2 regions of the Azospirillum sp. B2RO_4 genome follow, and region 2 is predicted to be linked to the other one. Evidence: predicted binding sites of a transcription regulator. Region 2 holds the regulator's gene; the other holds the start of a gene.

Region 1 (11,062 bases), 460 kb from region 2:
AGACCGCCGCCGACGTGGTGTTCCAGGGTCGCCTGCTGCGCCCGATCGTCGAGACGCTGGAGGTTTCCCGCCGCTCCGGCCGTCTGGTGAAGCAGAATTTCGGCATCGCGCTGGTGTATAACCTGTGCGCCGTGCCGCTCGCGATGGGGGGGCTGCTGACGCCGCTGCTGGCGGCGCTGGCCATGTCGTCCTCGTCGCTGATCGTCATTCTCAACGCGCTGCGGCTGGCCCGCGGCGCCGTCGTCAAGGATCTTCCCCTGCGGGACATCGCCGCGCGGGAAGCGTCGGGTAAGGATTCGGGTGATGGACGAGCTTCTCTATCTGATCGCGATCGCGCTGAGCCTGGGCGGTCTGGGGCTGGGGGCCTTTCTGTGGGCGCTTAAGTCCGGCCAGTTCGACGATCTCGACGGAGCGGCCCATCGCGTGCTGTTCGACGACGACCTGCCGCCCCCCGCCCGCGCCGGGCATGAACCGGCCAAGCCGGCGGAGGCCGCGCGCGGGCAATAGCCCCAAGTCCGATATGGGCAATGAAGGGGTTGTATGCGTGCAAGGTTGCGATTCTCTGCGATTGCCACCAATATGGGCGCATGCGGAATGAAAGGCTGGGTTCCTCCATGCCACCCTTCGATATGGTCCGGGCTCGCGACAAGAGCGCTGCGACGGAAATGAATCCCTGCGGGGCCTGTCCCGTGCGCAGCCTGACGGTGTGCGCGGCGCTGGAACCCGAGGAATTGCGCCGTCTCGCCGACATTCTGCAGAATGTGCGCATCGATGCCGGCCACACCCTGTTCGCCGAGGGTGACGCCGCCGACGCGCTCTACAACGTCACGTCCGGTACGGTGAAGCTGTACAAGCTGCTGCCGGACGGGCGCCGCCAGATCACCGGATTCCTGGTGACCGGCGATTTCCTTGGGCTGGCCGTCAACGACAGCTATGCCTACACCGCCGAGTCGGTGACCAGCGCCTCGCTCTGCCGCTTCCCGCGCAAGAAGATCGACGCGCTGCTGGAGGAATTTCCCAAGATGCAGCGGCGCCTGTTCTCCATGGCGTCGAACGAGCTGGCCGCCGCGCAGGACCAGATGCTTCTGCTCGGCCGCAAGACGGCGAAGGAGAAGATCTGCTCCTTCCTGCTGATGCTGTCGCAGCGCGCCGCCCGCCGCGGCCACAAGGAAAACCCGGTCTTCGTGCCGATGAGCCGCGCCGACATCGCCGACTATCTGGGCCTGACCACCGAAACCGTCAGCCGCACCTTCACCCAGCTGAAGACCGCCGGGGTGATCTCGCTGCAGGAAGGCAACAAGGTCCTGATCGCCGACCTCGACGCCATGTACGATCTGGCCGAAGGGGCGTAAGGCAGGGCGTCCGCCGCTTTACCGGGGACGCCGCCGCGTCACGAAGCGGTCAATCGACGGGCCGCAGTTCGAACAGCAGCCACACCAGCATCGACACCACGAGGATCGCGCCGGCCTGATGGGCGGCGGCGATGGGGATCCACACCACGGTCAGCAGCGTGGCGATGCCCATGGCGATCTGCAGCAGGACCATGACGCCCGACGCCAGCGCGGCGCGGCCGGCGCGGCCGGGCAGGCGGGCGTTCACGACGCGGACGGCCAGCACCAGAACCACCACCCCGGTCAGGATCGCCAGCGTGCGGTGGATCAGCTGGATCGCCGCGGTGTTCTCGAACGGGTTGATCCACCAGGGGGTCAGCGTGTTCACCTCCGGCGGGATCCAGTGGCCGGCCATCAGCGGGAAGGTGTTGTAGGCGAAGCCGGCATCCGATCCGGCGACGAAGGCGCCCCAGACGATGGTGACGGCGACCAGCCCGAGCGCCCAGCGGGCGTGACGGCGCAACGGCGCCGATTCCGGCCGCCAGCCAGCCAGCGGCAGCGGGTCGAGCAGGCCGAACGCGGTGCGCAGCAGCAGGGCATAGATCAGGATCGCGGTGCTGAGATGCAGGGCCAGCCGGTAATGGCTGACGTTCGGCGAATCGACCAGCCCGCTCTTCACCATGAACCAGCCGATGCCGCCCTGCAGCCCGCCCAGCAGGAACAGCCCGGCCAGTTTCGGCCACAGCTCCGCCGAGATGCGGCCCTGCATCCAGAAGCGCAGGAAGGGGATCAGGAAGACGAAGCCGATCAGCTGGCCCCACAGCCGGTGGAACCACTCCCACCAGAAGATCGACTGGAAGCCGGCCAAATCCATGTGGCTGTTGTAGATGCGGAATTCCGGCGTCGCCTTATAGAGGTCGAAGACGCGGTTCCACTCCGCCGAGGACAGCGGCGGCAGGATGCCGATCAGCGGCTTCCACTCCACCATCGACAGGCCGGATTCCGTCAGCCGGGTGATGGCGCCGATCACGGCCATGGCCAGCACCATGGCGGCGCAGATCAGAAGCCAGACGGCGATGGGCCGGTTCGGGTTTGGTGACGTGGGGGCGGCGAGGCTGTCGGAGGCGAAGGCGGTCAAGGCGGCATTCCGGAGCGCGGCGGTGGGATGTTCGCCAATGTGGTGCGAACATCCCGCCGCGTCAAACGCCTCTTGTCAGGTGCTTCCTGGCCGAGCCCGCCGGATGGCGGATCAGACGACCCCGTCGGCGGTGGTCACGCCGGCCTGGGGCTGGGCGGTCTGGCCGTCGAACAGCGCCTCTTCCGCCGCGCGGCGGGCGACGAGGCCGGCCAGCTTGGTCTTCTTGCCGTTCACCGTGGCATAGACCCAGCGGCCGAACTGGTCGGCGGCCCCGGCGTAATCGCCGGCATTCAGCAGCTTCAGCAGGGTCGAGCTTTGCAGGCTGCCGGCGCCGAGGTTGAAGACGAAGGAGGACAGCGCGCCGCGCTGGTCGTCGTTCAGCGCCACCTTCACCAGCGCGTCGACGTGACCCGCCGCCTGGGTCAGGTCGGCGGCGAGAAACGCGTCGGCCTGCTCCGCGGTGATGGTCTGCCCCATCTTCACCCCGGCGGTGTGGCCGTACCCGATGGTGGGAACGCCGGCCGGGCAGAGATAGGCGTTGAGGTACAGGCCCTCGAAATGCTTCACGAGATCGACCGCGGCTTGGCAGACCGGCTTGGTGGTCATGGATGGGAACTCCCGGTTGGCGCGCCGGGCGGACATCCTCCGCCCGCAACGGGAGCGATCCTATCCAAGATACTCTTTTGGCGGGAAGTGTAGAATTCAAATTGCCGTATTTCGCTGCATGCCGGCCGGACAGGTCTGCCAAAGCGTCAGGTTCGGAGCATCAGGGCGTCAGCGTCTGCGCGGCGCCGAACAGCACGAACAGGGCGAACAGCAGCGCGAACAGTCCGGCGATGGTGGTGATTTCCAGCAGCGCTTCCACCAGCCGGCCCTCGCGAGTCCGCCAGTCCGCCGCCTTCCGCTTCGCCGCCATCATCCCCTCCGCCTCTGCAGTCCCGGTATTCGCTAAAATTTTAGCGAATACCGGGGAGTGGTGCTGTGACGGCAGTCACAGGAGGCGGAAGAGTACCGGCCGGGATCAGTGCCTGGGGTCAGTGAAGCCGGAAATCGGCGGCGGCGTGGCGAAGCTCGCCGGGGGTGATCAGGGTCTGGCTCGCCAGCCGCACCGAATGCAGCTTGCCGTCCAGAGTGCGCTGCCAGAATTCGAGGAAGCGGCGCAGCACCGGATAGTCCGGCGCCCGGTCCAGCTCCTGCCACAGATAGCACTGCAGCAGGCCGGGATGGTCCGGCATATGGTAGAGAATCTCGGCGGTGGTCAGGCGGAAATCGCGGAGCTGGAGGCTGAGATCGGCCATGCGCGGACTCCCATGCTGAGGGTGTAACGGCCGGACGCTTCGTGACCGTTTGAAGAAATCTTGCCTGCGCGCGGTCTGTCGCGCAACTGGATAAATTAATGTTTTTCAATGTGTTAGCAGCATTTCCGGGCGAGTGCTGCCGGCATTTGCGCCAAATTCCGAAACGAGCCTCTTGAATCCCCAAAGCGCTTGGATTAGCTGTCTGGCACTCGCCGGGAGGGAGTGCTAACAGCCGCCGCCCGCGCCAATCCGCGTCAGTCAGAACCAAGCCTTGATCCAAGGAGGCATTCCATGAAGTTCCGCCCGCTGCACGACCGCGTCGTCGTCAAGCGTCTGGAGTCCGACACCAAGACCAAGGGTGGGATCATCATCCCCGACACGGCCAAGGAAAAGCCGCAGGAAGGCGAGATCATCGCCGTCGGCCCCGGCGCCCGTGACGAGTCGGGCAAGGTCGTGGCGCTGGACGTCAAGGCCGGCGACCGCATCCTGTTCGGCAAGTGGTCGGGCACGGAAGTGAAGATCGAAGGCGTCGATTACCTGATCATGAAGGAATCGGACATCATGGGCGTCATCGAGGCCTAAGTCCTCCGCCCGTATCCTTCGAAATTTACAAGTTAAAGGAATCGAGACATGGCTGCCAAAGACGTCAAGTTCGGCCCCACCGCGCGCGAAAAGCTGCTGCGTGGCGTTGACATCCTCGCCGACGCCGTGAAGGTCACGCTGGGCCCGAAGGGCCGCAACGTCGTGATCGAGAAGTCCTTCGGTGCTCCGCGCATCACCAAGGACGGCGTGTCGGTCGCCAAGGAAATCGAGCTGGCCGACAAGTTCGAGAACATGGGCGCCCAGATGGTCCGCGAGGTCGCCTCGAAGACCAACGATCTGGCCGGTGACGGCACCACCACCGCCACCGTCCTGGCCCAGGCCATCGTCCGCGAAGGCGTGACCAAGGTCGCCGCCGGCCTGAACCCGATGGACCTGAAGCGCGGCATCGACGTGGCCGTCGCCACCGTCGTCGCCGACATCCAGGCCCGCGCCAAGAAGGTCACGACCAACGACGAGATCGCCCAGGTCGGCACCATCTCCGCCAACGGCGAAGCCGAGATCGGCAAGATGATCGCCCAGGCGATGGAGAAGGTCGGCAACGAGGGCGTCATCACGGTGGAAGAGGCCAAGAGCCTGGACACCGAGCTGGACGTCGTCGAGGGCATGCAGTTCGACCGCGGCTACCTGTCGCCGTACTTCGTGACCAACGCCGACAAGATGGTCGCGGACCTCGAGAACCCGTACATCCTGCTGCACGAGAAGAAGCTGTCGGGCCTGCAGCCGCTGCTGCCGGTTCTGGAAGCCGTCGTCCAGTCCTCGCGTCCGCTGCTGATCATCGCCGAGGACATCGAGGGCGAGGCGCTGGCCACCCTGGTGGTCAACAAGCTGCGCGGCGGCCTGAAGATCGCCGCCGTCAAGGCTCCGGGCTTCGGTGATCGCCGCAAGGCGATGCTGGAGGACATGGCCATCCTGACCGGCGGCCAGGTCATCTCCGAAGACCTCGGCATCAAGCTCGAGAACGTCACCCTCGACATGCTGGGCACCGCCAAGAAGGTCGTGATCTCCAAGGAGACCACCACCATCGTCGACGGCGCCGGCGAGAAGGCCGACATCGAAGCCCGTTGCGGCCAGATCCGCGCGCAGGTCGAGGAGACCACCTCGGACTACGACCGCGAGAAGCTGCAGGAGCGTCTGGCCAAGCTGGCCGGCGGCGTCGCCGTCATCCGCGTCGGCGGTGCGACCGAGGTCGAGGTGAAGGAGCGCAAGGATCGCGTTGACGACGCGATGCACGCCACCCGCGCCGCCGTGGAAGAGGGTGTGGTCGCCGGCGGCGGCACCGCCCTGCTGTACGCCTCCAAGGCCCTGGACGCCCTGACCCCGGCCAACGACGAGCAGCGCGTCGGCATCGACATCATCCGTCGCGCCCTGCAGGCCCCGGTCCGTCAGATCGCCTACAACGCCGGCACCGACGGTTCGATCGTGGTCGGCAAGCTGCTGGACCAGAACGACACCAACTACGGCTACGACGCCCAGAAGGGTGAGTTCACCGATCTGGTCGCCGCCGGCATCATCGACCCGGTGAAGGTGGTTCGCACCGCCCTGCAGGATGCGGCCTCGATCGCCGGCCTGCTGATCACCACCGAGGCGATGATCGCCGAGAAGCCGGAGAAGAAGGCTGCTCCGGGCGGCATGCCGGGTGGCATGGGCGGCATGGACGACATGGGCTTCTAATAGCCCGTCGTTCCACCGTTCAGTTGTTCGGAAAGGGGCGCCTCCGCAAGGGGGCGCCCTTTTTCCATGCCGAAAGAGGGGGGCCGCCGCGCCGCCGTCGCCACAGCCCGGCATCCTGAAATGTCAAGGCGAAGTCCGCCTTGCTTTGCCGCGGTCGCCTCCCAATAATCCGCCCCTCTCTTGCCGGGTGCCCCAGCGTGGGGCGCCCTGGCCTCCTGACTTCCGTATTTTAACGAGGGCCTGTTCCATGCGCTCCTTCGAGGGCCAGCATTCCGACAACGTCGCCATCAAGCGCACCCGCGAGCAGAAGCAGCGCCAGCTGGTTCAGCTCAAGGAACAGCTGGCGACGCTGAAAGCCCACGCGGCCCCCGCCATCCGTGAAGCGCTGGTCAAGCGCATCGCCGAACTCGACGCCGAACTGCGCCAGCCCGCCAAGCCGCCCCGCGAAGGCCGCGAGGGTCGCGAGGGGCGTGGCGGTGAGGGCCGTGAAGACGCGCCGCGCCATCCCCGCCGCGAATCCCGCCCCAGCGTCTTCCGCGCCGAAGAGAACGGCGATCGGGGCGGCGCCCTGTCGGCGTCCAGCGTCTTCGCCTCGCCCCGCCGCCGCAGCTGAAGCACGGACAGCCCGATGCCCGCCGACCGCGTCGCCTCCGCCAAAGGATCCCGTCTGGCCGATCAGGCCTGGCTGCTGATGATGCTGCCGCCCCTGTTCTGGGCCGGCAACGCGGTCCTGGGGCGCGCGGTCGCCGGGGCGGTGCCGCCCATCGGTCTGGCCTTCTGGCGCTGGTGCCTGGGCATGCTGGTGGTGCTGCCCTTCGCCTGGCCGCACCTGCGCCACGACATCACGCCGATCCTGGCGCGGTGGAAGAGCGTCCTGCTGCTGGGCACGCTCGGCATCGGCATCTACAACACCTTTCAATACATCGCGCTGAACACGACCACCGCGCTGAACTGCGTGATGCTGCAGTCGTCGATGCCGGTGATGATCGTGCTGATGAGCCTCGTCCTGTTCCGCGACCGGATCGGGGCGATGCAGGGGGTCGGGATCGCCGTCTCCCTGGCCGGCGCGATGACGCTGATCTCCCACGGCGATCCGGCGACGCTGCTGGGGCTGGAGCTGAATGCCGGCGACGTCTGGATGCTGGCGGCGGTGGTGATCTATGCCGCCTACACCACGCTGCTGCGCCGCCGGCCGGCGATCCATGGCCTGAGCTTCGTCGTCGTCACCTTCGCCATCGGCGCGGTGGAACTGCTGCCCTTCTATATCTGGGAGAGCCTGAGCGGGCATCCGGTGCAGGCCAGCGGCATCACGCTGCTGGCGGTCGGCTATACCGTGCTGTTCCCGTCCATCGCCGCCTATCTGTGCTTCAACCGGGCGGTGGAACTGCTGGGTCCCAACACCGCCGGTCTCGCCATCCATCTGGTGCCGGTCTTCGGCAGCCTGCTGGCCATCCTGTTCCTGGGCGAGCAGCCGCATCTCTATCACGGGGCCGGCATCGCGCTGATCGCCGCCGGCATCGTCCTGGCGACCCGCCGCCGCGCCTGAGCGGAGGCGGCGGCCGGCGGCAATAAGAAAATTTCCGGCAAAGAGAAATTTTCGGACTACGCTGAAGAAATAAAAAAGCTAAGAATTGATTGTCCCGTGTGGGACAAAATTGGGACGGCGCTTCCTGTTGGCTGGCAATTGGCCCATAAGAAGAACTTGCGAATATATTTGGGAAGTTCGCCATCCGGTTTTGTGTTGCGCCACGGGATAGCGCTTTGATTGGATTTCTTGTTCGGGTGTTCGCCCGTATAATATCCCCGATATCCCTTTAGACAGCCCCACTATCCCTCGCGCCTGCGGCGGTCAATAAGGGATGACCGCTAAAATGCGGGTCATGGCGGCGGTTCGGTGTCGGATCGATCGTCATGTGGAGCCGGCGCTGTTCGCCGGTCCGATGTGGTGGAGGTCCCAAGATGCCCCTGCAAATGTCCGCGCCCGCCTACACGCAAACCGCCTGCCTGGTTCACATCGTCGACGGCGACCTGCTGTCGCGCAGCACGCTCTCGCGGGCGCTGGGCGCCGTCGGGATCGCCTGCCGGGTCCACAGCACCGCCGCCGACGCGCTGGCCGTGCTGGGCACCGCGTCCTCCTGCATCGTCCTGCGCAGCGACCTGCCGGACATGACCGCCATCGAATTCATGGCGGAGGCCTCGCTGCACGGGCATGACCTGCCGGTGCTGGTGGTGACCGAGCAGGGCGACGTCGACGCCGCCGTGGCCGCGATGAAGGCCGGCGCCATGGACTGCATCGCCCATCCCTTCGCCATCCCGGCCTTCCTGGAACGGCTGCGAGCCTGCCTCGCCTCCGGCAATCCCCAGGCACAGCAGCGCGACCGCAGCCGCGACGCCGTCCGCCGACTGGCCCTGCTGAGCCGCCGCGAGTCGGAGGTCCTGGAACTGATCGTCGAGGGCAAGCAGAGCAAGACCATCGCCTGGGAACTGGGCATCAGCATCAAGACGGTGGAGGTCCACCGCGCCCGCATCATGGAAAAGACCGGCTGCCGGTCCATCGTCGGGCTGGGCCGCCTGTGGGAGGCGGCGGAGATGCTGCGCGGGCGCGACCTGCCCCATGGGCTTCCCGTCCGCCAGTTGGCCCAGTCGGCGATCATGGAAGTGGCGGCATCCTGACGCAGCACGCGAAGCCAAGTCCTGAAGGTTGCGCTTCGCGCGGCTCCGGCCGGGCAAAAAATGAGACGAGACGTGTCCTTTGCATGGGATTGACCCCAAAGGGATTGTAAGGTTCTGGCGAAGAGCAACCAGAACGCCGACAGGAGCGGTTCGATGTTCCCCGATCATGGTCACCGTCGCATCGCCGTGGCGTCGCCCGACGACATCGCCACGGCGCGTCGGATCGCGGCGGAGCGGGCCGAGGGCGTGCTGGCGGACGAAGAGGCGGACCGGCTGGACCGGCTGGTGGCCGCGCTGGCCGAACATGCGCTGGGCCGCCCGGACGGGACACTGCTGATCGCGCGGATGCGGTCGGGCGCCGGCGTCGAGTGCCTGGCCTACGACCGCGATCCCGACACCCCCGAACCGCCGGCGCCCTCCGAGGACGATGCGCTTGCCGGGCTGGGCATCGCGCTGGAAACGGTTCGGGCGCAGGCCGACCGCTTCCACGTCCATGTGACGCCGGGCATCGGCTCGGCGCTGCTGGCCCGCGTTCTGCGGCCGGGGGCGGACGATGCGCCGCCGGCCGACGCCATGGTGCAGACCGGAGCGGTGATGGTCGAGCGGGGCGGGGGCGAGGCCGCGCGGGGCGGCCCCTTCATCGACCATTGGTATGTCAGCTGCGCTCCCGCCCGCGGCGGGGACGGCCCCTGCGGAATCGCGCTGATGATCGACGGCGACACGGTGGCCGGCGGCAATGCCGCCGCCGATGCCGAGGGCGGTTGCGACATCTATGGTCCTCCCCGCTATCCCCCCACGGTGATGACGCCCGGGGTGATCCGGCAGGTGGAGACGGTGGTCGCCGCCACGGTGCCCGGCCTCCCGGCGCCCATGGTGGTCAATGCGATCCGGCGCGATCTGAAGGGGCGGCCCGAACTGGGGCTTTCCGAGGACAAGACCCTGGCGCAGATCGGACGGGCCGCCGTCGCGGTTCTGCGCTTCGACGGTAGGGCCGTGGACTATACCGCGCTCGGCACCGTGGCCGGGGCGGTTGTGCGCCCGCAGGAACTGACGGCGCTCGGCGGGCGCTGGGCGTTGATCGGCTTCAACCCGCTGGCTCCCGCGGCGGTGCATCTGCTGTGGGGACCGGGCGACCACGTCGTGCTCTACACCGGCGGATGCGCCCGGCTGCCCGCCCTGTTCATCCGCCGTGACCTGCGCATGGTCGAACCGACGCTGGCGGCGCTGGTCCTGCTGCGCGACGGCGCGGTGTGCGACGACGACCACACCGTCCTGGTGCTGCGCAACCGCGCCGATCGGGTGCCGGCGTCTGCCGCCTGACGAGTCCTAGCGGCCCCAGCCATGCGGGCCACCGGGGCGTTCCCATGCATGCGGGTCGCCGTTGTGGTCCCATCCCCGCCGGCGCCAGCCGCGGTCGCCCCAATCGCGATCTCTCCGGCCGCGGTCGTCGTCCCACGAGCGGTAGCGGTAGCCGGGCTGCACGATGACCGGCGGCGGCACCGCATAGACGGTGGGCGGCGGCGCCACCACTGGCCCGCCGTAGGCTGGATAATAGGGATCGTAGCCATCGTAGGCGACACAGCCGGACAGCGTGGCCGCACCCGCGGCCAGAAGCAGGGCGGTCAGCATCTTCGGCAGGATCGTCGGTCGGATGGTGCGCATGGCCTTGCTTCCTGTCTTGCGGAGGACCGGGATCGGTGAGGAAAGCGGTCATCGGTACAAACAGCCCAACCCGCCCGGCTATTCCATACCCCTTTGGCGTCACCCTGTCCGGAGCAGGTGAGGCGACGGATCGTCCATCGCGGTTTTGGATGGATGAAACAAGAACTATGAATTTCACATATCCGATTGGCACCGTCATCCTGTGTCCCGACTTCCTCCACAGCAAGAAGACGAGGCCATCATGAAAGCCATCGGCTACCGCAAGTCCCTGCCCGTCACCGATGCCGACGCGCTGATCGATGTCGAGATCGACCGCCCGACGCCCGCCGGCCGCGACCTGCTGGTCCGGGTGGAGGCGGTGTCGGTCAACCCGGTGGACACCAAGCTGCGCCGCAACGCCTCGCCGGCCGAGGGTGACCTGCGCGTCCTGGGCTTCGACGCCGCCGGCATCGTCGAGGCGGTCGGGCCGGACGTGACCCTGTTCCGCCCCGGCGACGCGGTGTTCTATGCCGGCGCCATCGACCGTCCCGGCACCAACAGCGAGTTTCATCTGGTCGACGAACGCATCGTCGGCGCCCGCCCGGCCAGCCTGAGCGTCGCCGAGGCCGCCGCCCTGCCGCTGACCGCCATCACCGCCTGGGAGATGCTGTTCGACCGGCTGGGGTTGCCGCGTGAGGGAGGTGACG
Region 2 (11,062 bases):
CAGATCGGGACCGGCCCAGGCCGCCTCGCCACCGCAGGCCGCCGGACAGATCAGGCCGCGGTCGTTGGCCAGCGCGTCGATGGCGGCGGGCAGCACGCCAGCCACCGGGGTCAGCGCGCCGTCCAGCGCCAGCTCGCCCAGCGCCACATAGCGGGCGATCTCCGCATCCGGCAGAACCCCCATCACCGTCAGCAGGCCGAGTGCGATCGGCAGGTCGAAATGGCTGCCCTCCTTCAGCACGTCGGCGGGGGCGAGGTTGACGGTGATGCGCTTGGCCGGCAGCGCCAGCCCCAGCGCATGCAGCGCGGCGCGCACGCGCTCCCGGCTTTCGCCCACCGCCTTGTCGGGCAGGCCGACGACGGTGAAGGCGACGATTCCGCCGGACATCTGGACCTGGACGTCGATCCCCAGCACCTCGATGCCCTGGAACGCCACCGTGTTGACGCGCGCAACCACCACCACACCCCGAAACAGACGCCCAACAGGGCAAATTGCACGCGATTGTAGTCACCAACGGAGCAATGCGCCAGCGCGGGATGAGAACGGCCATCGCAATGGCCCCGTCATGCCCGCCCGGCGCAGGGAGCGGTTGTCGCGGCCGTTCGGCCGCCTAACATGAGGGCCAACGCATTCCCGGCCGCATTCCCGGCACGCATCGTCGAAAAGGATCCGCCACCGTGCAGCTTCACCTGAGCACCTGGGCCGAGGTCGAGGCCTACCTCAAGACCTCCAAGGGCATCATCATGCCGATCGGCTCGACCGAGCAGCATGGGCCGAACGGGCTGGTCGGCACCGACGCCATCTGTGCCGAGGTCATCGCCAAGGGCGTCGGCGACGCCACCGGCGCGCTGGTCGGCCCGACGATTCCGGTCGGCATGGCCGTCCACCACATGGAATTCCCCGGCTCGATGACGCTGAAGCCGTCGACGCTGATCGCCCTGCTGCGCGACTATGTCGGGTCGCTGGCCGAACACGGGTTCGAGCGCTTCTTCTTCGTCAACGGCCATGGCGGCAACATCGCCACCGTCCGCGCCGCCTTCTACGAGATCCATGCGGAGAACCGGGCGCTGCGTGGCCGCGACGCACCGGACCTGCGCTGCACCCTGGTGAGCTGGTGGGAGAATGCCGAGATCGCCCGCCTGTCGCGCGAGCTGTACCAGGGCAAGGAGGGCTCGCACGCCACCCCCAGCGAGGTGTCGGTCACGCAATACGTCTATCCCGACTCGATCAAGACCGCGGCGCTGGAGCCGGAACAGGCGCCGGCCGGCGGCTTCCACGACGCCCGCGACTTCCGCCGCCGCTATCCCGACGGCCGCATCGGCTCCGCCCCCGGCCTCGCCCGCCCGGAGCATGGCCGGCAGCTGTACGAGGCGGCCGTCGCCGCCATCGCCGCGCAGTACCGCGCCTTCCTGGCGGAGCAGTAAGGGGCGTCACGCGGTCGCATGGTGGCGGGACTTCTTCGCCCCGCACGTTGATTCGGCGGTCGGACCTGCCTAAATTCGGACCGGTTGACGGGACTTGCGTTCCGCAGCCGCCCGGCCCGAACAGAGCACGACCGCCCTAGTCCATGATCAACGAGCTGAACCAGCGATCGCGCGAGATCTTCCGGCTGATCGTCGACGCCTATGTGGCGTCGGGCGAGCCGGTCGGCTCGCGCACGATCTCCAGGCGGCTTGGCATGGCCTTGTCGCCCGCGACCATCCGCAACGTGATGGCCGACCTGGAGGAGCAGGGGCTGCTCTATGCCCCGCACACTTCGGCCGGCCGCATCCCGACCGACGCCGGCCTGCGCATGTTCGTCGACGGCCTGCTGGAGATCGGATCGCTGACCGAGGACGAGCGCGCCTCGATCGAAGCGAAATGCTCCGCCTCCGGCCGCGCCTTCGCCGACGTGCTGGGCGAGGCGTCGACCATGCTGTCCGGCCTGTCGCACTGCGCCGGGCTGGTGGTGGCGCCCAAGACCGACCGGCCGCTGAAGCATATCGAGTTCGTGTCGCTCGGCCCCGGCCGCGCCCTGGTCGTCCTGGTGAACGAGGACGGTCTGGTCGAGAACCGGGTGATCGAGGTGCCGATGGGGGTGCCGACCTCCACCCTGCAGACGGTGTCGAACTTCCTCAGCGCCAAGCTCGCCGGCCGCACGCTGGACGAGGCGCGGCAGGAGGTCCTGCAGGAGATCGAGCAGCAGAAGACCCAGCTGGACGAACTGTCGCGCAAGGTGGTCGCCGCCGGTCTGGCCACCTGGGCCGGCAGCGGCGGGTCCAACGCCGGCCAGCTGATCGTCCGCGGCCAGTCCCGCCTGCTGGAGGACGTCACCGCGCTGTCCGACCTGGAGCGTGTGCGCGGCCTGTTCGAGGCGCTGGAGACCAAGGAGACGATGCTGCGCATGCTGGACGCCACCGGACGCGGCGACGGCGTGCAGATCTTCATCGGGGCCGAGAATGTGCTGTTCAGCCATTCCGGCTGTTCGATGATCATCTCCCCCTTCCAGAACAGCCGGGAACAGGTGATCGGCGCCATCGGCGTGATCGGCCCGACCCGCATCAATTACGCCCGCATCATTCCGCTGGTGGATTACACCGCCAAGGTGGTCAGCCGGCTGATCGGCTGAACGCCGCCTCCCTCCCTCACTCCGCCTTTTGACGAAGCAAGAATTGAGAAAACCATGAGCGAAGAGCAGAACAAGCCCTCCGACGCCACGGTGGAGCCGACCGAGGCCACCGCCGAGACCGCCAACACGGCCGCCGCCAACGGTGCTGAAGCGGGTTCGCCCGAGGACCGCGTCGCCAAGCTGGAGGCCGAGGTCGCCAGCCTGAAGGACCAGCTTCTGCGCGCCATGGCGGAGACGGAGAACACCCGCCGCCGTGCCCAGCGCGACCGCGAGGACGCCAGCAAGTTCGCCGTGTCCAGCTTCGCCAAGGAGCTGGTGTCGGTCGCCGACAACCTGCGCCGCGCGCTCGACGCCGTTCCGGCCGAGGGCCGCGAGCAGGACGAGATGCTGAAGGGCCTCGCCGTCGGCGTCGAGGCGACCGAGCGCCAGCTGTTCGCCGCCTTCGACCGCGCCGGCATCAAGAAGCTGGACCCGGCCGGCGAGCCGTTCGACCCGAACTTCCACCAGGTGATGTTCGAGATCGAGAACACCGGCAAGGCCGCCGGCACCGTCGTCCAGGTCCTGCAGCCCGGCTACACCATCCATGGCCGCCTGCTGCGCGAGGCGATGGTCGGCGTCGCCAAGGGCGGTGACGCCGGCGGCCAGCACGTCGATACGAAGGCGTAACCATATCGCCTCTGCCAGCCCCCGGTTCAGCGGCGATCCGTGGGACCGGGGGTCTGGCGTTGTTCGGAATAGGGGACGGCAGCGGTTGACGGTCGCCGGGAAATTGCCTAGGCCTTTCCCTTATTCCTTTCGGCCGAGCAACCGGAGCCGCGTTCCATGCCCAAAAGCGTCCTGACCGTCGACGATTCGAAGACCATCCGCGACATGGTCGGTTTCACGCTGAAAGGCGCCGGCTATGAGGTGGCGGAGGCGTCGGACGGCAATGCCGGCCTCGCCCTGGTCAACCAGCGCAAGTTCGACTGCATCATCACCGACCTGAACATGCCGGGCCTGGACGGGCTGGCCCTGACCCGCGCCATCCGCGCCTCGGCCATCAACCGCGCCACCCCGATCCTGCTGCTGACCACCGAAGCCGACCCCGCCAAGAAGACCGCCGGCCGCGAAGCCGGCGCCACCGGCTGGCTGGTGAAGCCGTTCAACCCGGAAAAGCTGGTCGAGACGGTGCGGAAGGTTTGTCCATAAGTTTCCCCTGTTCCCCGGAAGTCCCCCTCTCCCCCCCGGGGAGAGGGTCGGGGTGAGGGGGATGCACTGCGTGGATCCGGTTAGGGAATGGAAAGTGCGCGAGGCTTGAAGATCCTCGACTCGCATCCCCCTCACCCTAACCCTCTCCCCGGGGGGGAGAGGGAATCTTGGAGCGCTTAGTCTGCGCCACCAGAAACTCCCCCTCCGGGTCGTGCGCGGCGAAGCGCCGCTGCGCTGTTCCGCGGTCGGCGACGGCGTAGCAGTAGACGCATCCGTGCGGACAGCTGTCGTAATCGCCGATGTCGCGGCTCTCCGCGCACAGGCAGCCCGGCCGGTTGCCCTTCTCCCGCGCCGGCAAGGCATACCCCGCCACATCCGACAGCCGCAGCGCATCGACGCAGCGAGCCGCCACCGTACCGGGCGTGCCCACAAGCTCCGGCTGGGTGCAGAGCGTCAGCGCCATCCCCTCCCCCGCCGCGATCTCCGCCAAATCCTCCAGCAGCGCGCGCTTCTCCTCCGCCTCCGGGTCACGCCAGACGATGCCGGCGGCGGCAAGGTTGCGGGCGGTCTTGCGGTAAGGCTGCAGGAAGGAGACCACCACCTCGTCGGTCACCCCGCGCAGCGCCCGCGCGATCCGGGCGAAGGTCTCGTGATGCCAATCCGGCGGCGTGGCCTCGGTCAGCGCGATGGGGTCGTAGCGCCAGACCGCCGCCCGCAGCCCCCAGCGCCCGCGCACCCGCGCCATATGGCCGACCGCCGTCTCCCAATCGGGAACCGAGCGTTCCAGCGCGGTGGGCAGACCGGTGACGCTGTACTGCACGACGAAGGGAAAGCCCCGCTCCGCCACGCTGTCGAGCGCGCCGAGGAAGGGGCCCAGATTCTTGGTCCAGAAGATGAAGCCGTCGACCGCCGGTCGGGTCAGGTCGATGCGGTAGGTCTGGCCGCCATAGGGATTGACCATCCGGCAATAACCGGCGTCGAGGCGGTTCAGGAACCAGCGCCCATAGAAGGCGGGAATGTCGGTCTTGTAGCTGGCGGAGATGATCATGGTGCCAGCATGGGAATGCCGGCCCGCCGCATCAAGGGCAGACCGGCATAACCAGGGCCCGGCATAACCGGAGAGCGGATTACTGAACCGAGCGGACTTCGACCACTTCGGGGATGTAGTGGCGCAGCATGTTCTCGATGCCGTGCTTCAGCGTGGCGGTGGAGCTGGGGCAGCCGGAGCAGGCCCCCTTCATCGCCAGATAGACGACGCCCTTCTCAAAGCCCTGGAAGGTGATGTCGCCGCCGTCCTGGGCGACCGACGGGCGGACGCGGGTGTCCAGCAGTTCCTTGATCTGCTCGACGATCTCCTCGTCGTCGGCGTTCGACGCCGCGGCATGGCCGTCGCCGCCATCCTCCAGCAGAACCGGGCGGTCGGCGGTGAAATGCTCCATGATGACGCCGAGGATCGACGGCTTCAGCAGGAACCAGTCGCGCGCGTCGGTCTTGGTGATGGTGATGAAATCGGCGCCCAGGAAGACGCCGACGACGCCCTCGATCTCGAACAGGCGCTGGGCGAGCGGCGAACGGGCGGCATCCTCGCGGCTGGTGAAGTCGGCGGTGCCGCGTCCGAGCACGTCACGCCCCGGCAGGAACTTGAGAGTCGCCGGGTTGGGCGTCTGCTCGGTCTGAATGAACATGGTCTGGTCCTCCATCGGCGGCGGAATGGAACCGCCGGCGCGCCCGGGATCGGGACGCGGAACGATTGGGGGGAAATTTGGGCCGAAACGCCGGGCGGATCAAGGACCCCGGTTGTGTGGGTATTCGGCATCCGGCATGCGCGGCCCGACCGTGGCCTCTATCCTTACTTACGTAATCGCGTCCAGCGCCTCGTTGCTGAGGCCGCCGGGCACGATGGTCAGCGGGATGCGCAGGCGGCCCAAGCCGCGGCCGGTGTAGTAGGAGATCAGCGGGCCGGGGCCTTCGGGATCGGTGCCGGCGGCCAGCACCAGGATTGAGATGCTCGGCTCCTCCCCGATCAGGGCCAGCACCTCCTCGGTGCGGTTGCCTTCGCGGACATAGAGCGCCGGCAGGGTGCCGGTCAGCTGGTTGACCTCGCGCGCCAGCTTCTGGAGCATCTGCTCCGCCTCGGCGCGCTGCTCCTCGCGGATCAGGTTCTCCACCGCCAGCCAGTGCTGCATCTCGCCCTTTTCCAGGACGGTCAGCAGCGCCACCTTGCCGCCCGACTTGCGCGCGCGCAGGCAGGCATAGCGGAGCGCCACCTTCAGCTCCGGGCTGTCGTCGACCACCACAAGGAAGATGCGCACCGGCTTGGGAGCTGGCGGCTGGGTGGGCGTTTCCGGCGTCGTTGATTGCGTCGCGTCGCTCATCTCGATCACCCTTCTCGGCTTAGACCCGGCGGAATGCGGCGCCGGCCGCCCAGCCGGCCGCGATGGCACCGACGACGGCGGCCACCCCGTAGATGACCGGGCGGTTGCGGGCGAAGTCCGACACTTCGGCGCTGAACCCGATCTTGGACACCACCAGCGGCGTGGTCTGGGCGCTGACCACGTCGCCGTCGCGAATCAGCAAGGCTTCGACATTGTACAGCCCGGTCGGGACGTTTGCCGGAAAATAGATGTTGGTGCGGAACAGCCGTTCGCCCAGGAAGGCGACCTGCCCCAGCGAAATGGCATACAGCCCCTGGCGCTGCTTGTTGCGGATCAGCGCGCTGCGGTAGGCGGCAAGCTCGTCCGGCGGCAGGGTGGCGTCGGCCGGCAATTGCAGCTGCGGCAGCCCCAGCTGCTGGCGTTCCAGCACCGGGCGGCCGACCAGCTGGTCGAGCGGCCGGCTGACCGCCACCGTGTAGAAGCTCGGCACCTGTTCGAATCGCACGCTGTCGGTGTTCATCCACATGCCGGCCACCCGCTGCTTGCGGCGGACGGTGGCGGGACCGCGCGGGCCGGTGACGACGATGGCGACGTCGCCCGCCCCGTCGGTGGTGCCGAACAGCACGACCTCGGTGCCGGTGAAGCCGGTGGTGATGGCGATCAGGTGGCTCGACAGGTCGGCGACCAGCTGCTGCGCCCACACCGTCGCCGCCACCGTGCCGCCCAGCAGCAGCCCGGCCAGCGCCGCGGCGGCCTGGATCAGCCTGCGTTTCCTCACCCCCGCCATCATCGCAACCCCGTGGTCAGGGTGAACAGGTCGTCGGGGCGGGAGAACAGGTCCCAGGCCAGCTTCAGCGCCACCGCCACCACGATCAGCGACAGCGCCATCCGGGCGGTCTCGCCGCGCAGGCGGGTGCCGGCCTTGGTGCCGAACTGGGCGCCGATCACGCCGCCGATCAGCAGCAGAAGCGCCAGCATGGCGTCCACCGTCTGGTTGGTGGCGGCCTGCAGCAGGGTCGCCGCCGCGGTGGTGAAGATGATCTGGAACAGCGAGGTTCCGGCGACCAGCCCGGCCGGCATGTTCAGCAGATAGATCATCGCCGGCACCAGGAGGAAGCCGCCGCCGATGCCCATGATCGCCACCAGCATGCCGCCGATCGCCCCGATCCCCGCCGGCAGCAGGGCGGAAATGTACAGCTTCGACCGCTGGAACCGCATCTTGAAGGGCAGGCCGTGCAGCCAGATGTGGCGGTGCAGCTTGCCGCGCTTGGCCGTCGGCGCCCGGCGGCGCAGGATGGCGCGGCTGCTTTCCACCAGCATCATCCCGCCGATGGTGCCGAGGAAGAAGACGTAGGACAGGGTGATGGCGATGTCGATCTGGCCCAGCCGCTGCAGGATGCCGAAGATCCACACCCCAACCGCGGTGCCGACCACGCCGCCGCCCAGCATCACCACGCCCAGCTTGACGTCGACATTGCCGCGCCGCCAATGGGCCAGCACACCCGACACGCTGGCGGCGACCAGCTGGTTGGCCTGGGTGCCGACGGCGATGGCCGGGGGAACGCCGATGAAGATCAGCAGCGGCGTCATCAGGAAGCCGCCGCCGACGCCGAACATCCCCGACAGGAAGCCCACGAGCCAGCCCATGCCGAGCACCAGCAGCGCGTTGACCGACATCTCGGCAATCGGCAGGTAGACTTGCATGAATCGGCAATCTGTCGGGATGTTCGGGATGGGCGGCGGGACCGGCAGCTTACCCGAGCCGGTGCCGTGGCGGAAGACCGCAGCACCGGCTTTCGAGGGCAATCGCATATGGCAATTATGATCCTACACAAGAAAGCACGTCATTCCCGCGAAGGCGGGAATCCAGCCGTTTCAGTCGCTTTGCACGATGGTTTCCTGGATCCCCGCCTTCGCGGGGATGACCGAAGTCCTTTTATGGGATTCCATATGCGATTGCCCTGCGGTGAGGGGGGTGGAACAGCGTGGAACGGTTTCCGGCCGATGTTCCATCCCGGCGATCCTACCGGCGGGAGAAGGCACCCTTGCCGCCCTTGCGTTCCAGCGCCGAGCCGAGGTTGGGATAGGGATCGTCGGGATTGAAGGTCCAGGGATAGACGCCCTTCGGCCCGGTCGATTCCGGGCGGGCCAGGATCGCGGCGACGGCGCGCGGGTCGGGTGCGGTACGCTCACGGATGGCGCCGGGAATGCTGTCGTCGTCGAGTTCGGAGACGATGCCGGCGGACGGGTCTTCGGCGCGGGTCGGCTCCGGAGGAACGGAGTCGGCCGGCTGCCGGGTCTGCGGCGGCTGGGTCGGCGGCTGCTCGGCCGGCGGCTGCTCGGCCGGCGGCTGCTGGGTCTGCGGCGGCTGGGCCGGGTTGGGCGGCGAGCCCGTCGAGGATGCCGAGCCGGTCGGCCAGCCAGCGCACGGTGGACGGATCGCCGGAGGAAACCAGCCGTTCGATCTGCTCGACGACCAGACTGCGCAGCGAGGACAGGCGGAGATCGGCCTCGCGGCTCAGGGCCTGCCGCTCCCACCAAACCCTGTGACGGAAATCCTGGGAGCCGTAATAGGCCCGCCACAGGGTGGTGCGGCTGCAGCCCATGGCGCGGGCGACATAGAGGAAGCTGCTGCCGCGGGCCAGCATGCCGGCGGCCATGATCCATTGCTCCTCATGAAACTGCGAACCGGGGACCAGCGAGCCTTCGGACGGCACCGGCGGCTCTTCGGCCCACAGCGGGAAATGGTCGTTTGCAAGAGTACGGCTGTCGAGGGCCATGGCTTCTCTCCGCGGCGATGGTGGGATCTCCCGCGGAGATTATAGGAATTATTTCTTTGACCGGTGAGCTTTCGCAAAAAGCGGAAAGCGGTCAGGGCACCGGCGCATGGAAGAACACCTTGAAGCCGGCCTTGTGCGGAAAGACGTGCTCCGCCTCGCGCCGGGCGGACTGCAGGTCCAGCGCATGGACCACGACCCGGTTGTTGTCATAGCGCCAGACCGGGTTCACCGGCTTTCCGGCGGCACGGGCGGCGGTGGCTACGGCAGTGTCGTACTGCACCTCCGCCCGGAAGGCGCGGCGGTTGCCGCCGGGCGTGCCGAGGACGTGCAGGAAGACCGGCGGCTCCTTGCCCACCGCATCGATCTGGCGCTGAAGATGGGCGACCCGCTGTTCGGCGGCCGACAGCCGGCCTTTCGCCTCCTCCAGCCGGCAGGTCAGGTCGGCCAGCGCCTCGGTCTCCGCAAGCTGGCGCTCCTTCAGTGGCAGCACCGACTGTCGCAGCCGGTCCAGCCCGGCGACCCGGTCCCAGCTGCGCCGGATGCCGACCCAGCACAGGTGGCACAGCACCGCCAGCGCCGCCACCAGCGGGACCGCCGAGTCGAGAATCGTCCGCACCGCCTCCATCACTACCCCATCATCCGGCCCGCTGTCCGGCCAGCTGTCCGGCCCGTCGTCCCGATACTCGCGCAGCCGCCCTTGGCACGCCGGTTGCTGCAGCGTCGTCGCAAGCACGCAAGGAGCGTGCCGAAGAAGCGGAGAGACGATGGGCGCGCCGACGACGCTGCTGCTCGTGCTGGAGATGGTGATCCTGATGGCCTGCCTCAGCTGGATCACCGTATCCATCCTGCGGATCGGCAACCGGATCGCCGCCGTCCAGCGCCGCCGCGCGCAGCTGCACCAGGGACGGACGGAGCTGACACAGACCACCGAGTCGCTGCGCCGCGACATGCGGCGGCAGGAGGCGGAACTGCGGCAGGCGGAGGAGGCCATCGCCGTGCGCAACGCCCAGGCGGTGGAACTGCAGACCCGGCTGAACGAGCTACGCCGGCACGGGCCGCGCGAATACACGCTGTTCAACGAACGCTTCGGCGAGAAGGACCGGCTGTGGCTGCTGAGCGTCCCGCGGCCGGACCGGCCGGAGCGCTGGGCGGTGGCCGCCCCCGACAGCGGGACGGCGATGGCGCTGGTATGCGCCAGGACCACGGTGCCGGAGCGTCCGGTGCTCGACGACCAGTTGAACTGAGGACCTGAAACGGAACCGGCCGCAGTTGCAGAATGCAACGCGGCCGGCAGCATATTCGCGATTTGACGAGCAAATCGCGCCCCGGGGGCACCTTACGCCAGCAGGCCCTTGGCGGCGGCCAGCTCGCGCAGGTTCACCTCCGGCCGGGCGCCGACATGGCTGATGATCTCCGCCGCGGCGACGGCGCCCAGACGGCCGCAGACCGCCGGCGACAGGCCGCGGGTATGGCCGAACAGGAAACCGGCGGCATAGAGGTCGCCGGCGCCGGTGGTGTCGACCACCCGGTCCACCGGCTCGGCCGCAACCTCGACCACCTCGCCGCCGGACACGATGACGGCGCCCTTCTCGCTGCGGGTCAGCGCCGCGGTCTTGCCCAGACGCTTCACCGCCGCCAGCGCGTCCTCGAACCGGTCGGTGCCGTACAGCGCGCCGATCTCGTGCTCGTTGGCGAACAGGATGTCGACGTGGCGTTCCACCAGATCGACGAACTCGGCATGGTGGCGGTGGACGCAGAAGCTGTCGGACAGCGACAGCGACACCTTGCGGCCGGCGGCATGCGCGATCTCCGCCGCCTTGCGGAAGGCCTCCTTGGCGCGGGGCGGATCCCACAGATAGCCTTCCAGATAGGTCACCTGCGACCCGGCGATCAGCGCCTCGTCGATGTCCTCCGGCCCCAGCTCGACGCAGGCGCCGAGATAGGTGTTCATGGAGCGCTGGGCGTCCGGCGTGACCAGGATCAGGCAGCGCGCGGTCGGCGCCCCGCCCAGCAGCGGCGCGCTGTCGAAGGCGACGCCGGAGGCGCGGATGTCGTGGCGGAACACGTCGCCCAGCTGGTCCTTGGCGACCTTGCCGATATAGGCGCCGCGC

The links. The regulator HrcA, encoded in region 2, represses chaperone genes, less so after heat shock. The targets are predictions, from matches to a motif close to GTTAGCACTCNCCNNNGGNGAGTGCTAAC.
Region 1: groES (co-chaperone GroES) is a predicted target of HrcA. The motif match lies at 3,969-3,997, and genes of this name have one in related genera.

Annotation. Positions count from the first base shown of each region.
Region 1 is NZ_CP118485.1:205,105-216,166, forward strand. Features, by position in the region: gene PWS46_RS00830 (heavy metal translocating P-type ATPase metal-binding domain-containing protein) at 1-383, shown strand, start outside; gene ccoS (cbb3-type cytochrome oxidase assembly protein CcoS) at 304-507, shown strand; gene PWS46_RS00840 (Crp/Fnr family transcriptional regulator) at 666-1,352, shown strand; gene PWS46_RS00845 (COX15/CtaA family protein) at 1,402-2,469, opposite strand; gene PWS46_RS00850 (lysozyme) at 2,581-3,075, opposite strand; gene PWS46_RS00855 (hypothetical protein) at 3,236-3,388, opposite strand; gene PWS46_RS00860 (usg protein) at 3,504-3,767, opposite strand; gene groES (co-chaperone GroES) at 4,059-4,349, shown strand; gene groL (chaperonin GroEL) at 4,398-6,041, shown strand; gene PWS46_RS00875 (hypothetical protein) at 6,289-6,654, shown strand; gene PWS46_RS00880 (DMT family transporter) at 6,670-7,587, shown strand; gene PWS46_RS00885 (response regulator transcription factor) at 8,001-8,714, shown strand; gene PWS46_RS00890 (hypothetical protein) at 8,868-10,034, shown strand; gene PWS46_RS00895 (hypothetical protein) at 10,041-10,376, opposite strand; gene PWS46_RS00900 (zinc-binding alcohol dehydrogenase family protein) at 10,618-11,062, shown strand, end outside.
Region 2 is NZ_CP118485.1:2,659,596-2,670,657, forward strand. Features, by position in the region: gene PWS46_RS12765 (YifB family Mg chelatase-like AAA ATPase) at 1-456, opposite strand, end outside; gene PWS46_RS12770 (creatininase family protein) at 678-1,424, shown strand; gene hrcA (heat-inducible transcriptional repressor HrcA) at 1,568-2,608, shown strand; gene grpE (nucleotide exchange factor GrpE) at 2,663-3,274, shown strand; gene PWS46_RS12785 (response regulator) at 3,431-3,796, shown strand; gene PWS46_RS12790 (DUF1848 family protein) at 3,933-4,844, opposite strand; gene PWS46_RS12795 (NifU family protein) at 4,924-5,481, opposite strand; gene PWS46_RS12800 (universal stress protein) at 5,650-6,171, opposite strand; gene PWS46_RS12805 (TIGR02186 family protein) at 6,191-6,958, opposite strand; gene PWS46_RS12810 (sulfite exporter TauE/SafE family protein) at 6,958-7,875, opposite strand; gene PWS46_RS12815 (hypothetical protein) at 8,361-8,951, opposite strand; gene PWS46_RS12820 (hypothetical protein) at 9,043-9,684, opposite strand; gene PWS46_RS12825 (hypothetical protein) at 9,716-10,195, shown strand; gene PWS46_RS12830 (adenosine kinase) at 10,288-11,062, opposite strand, start outside.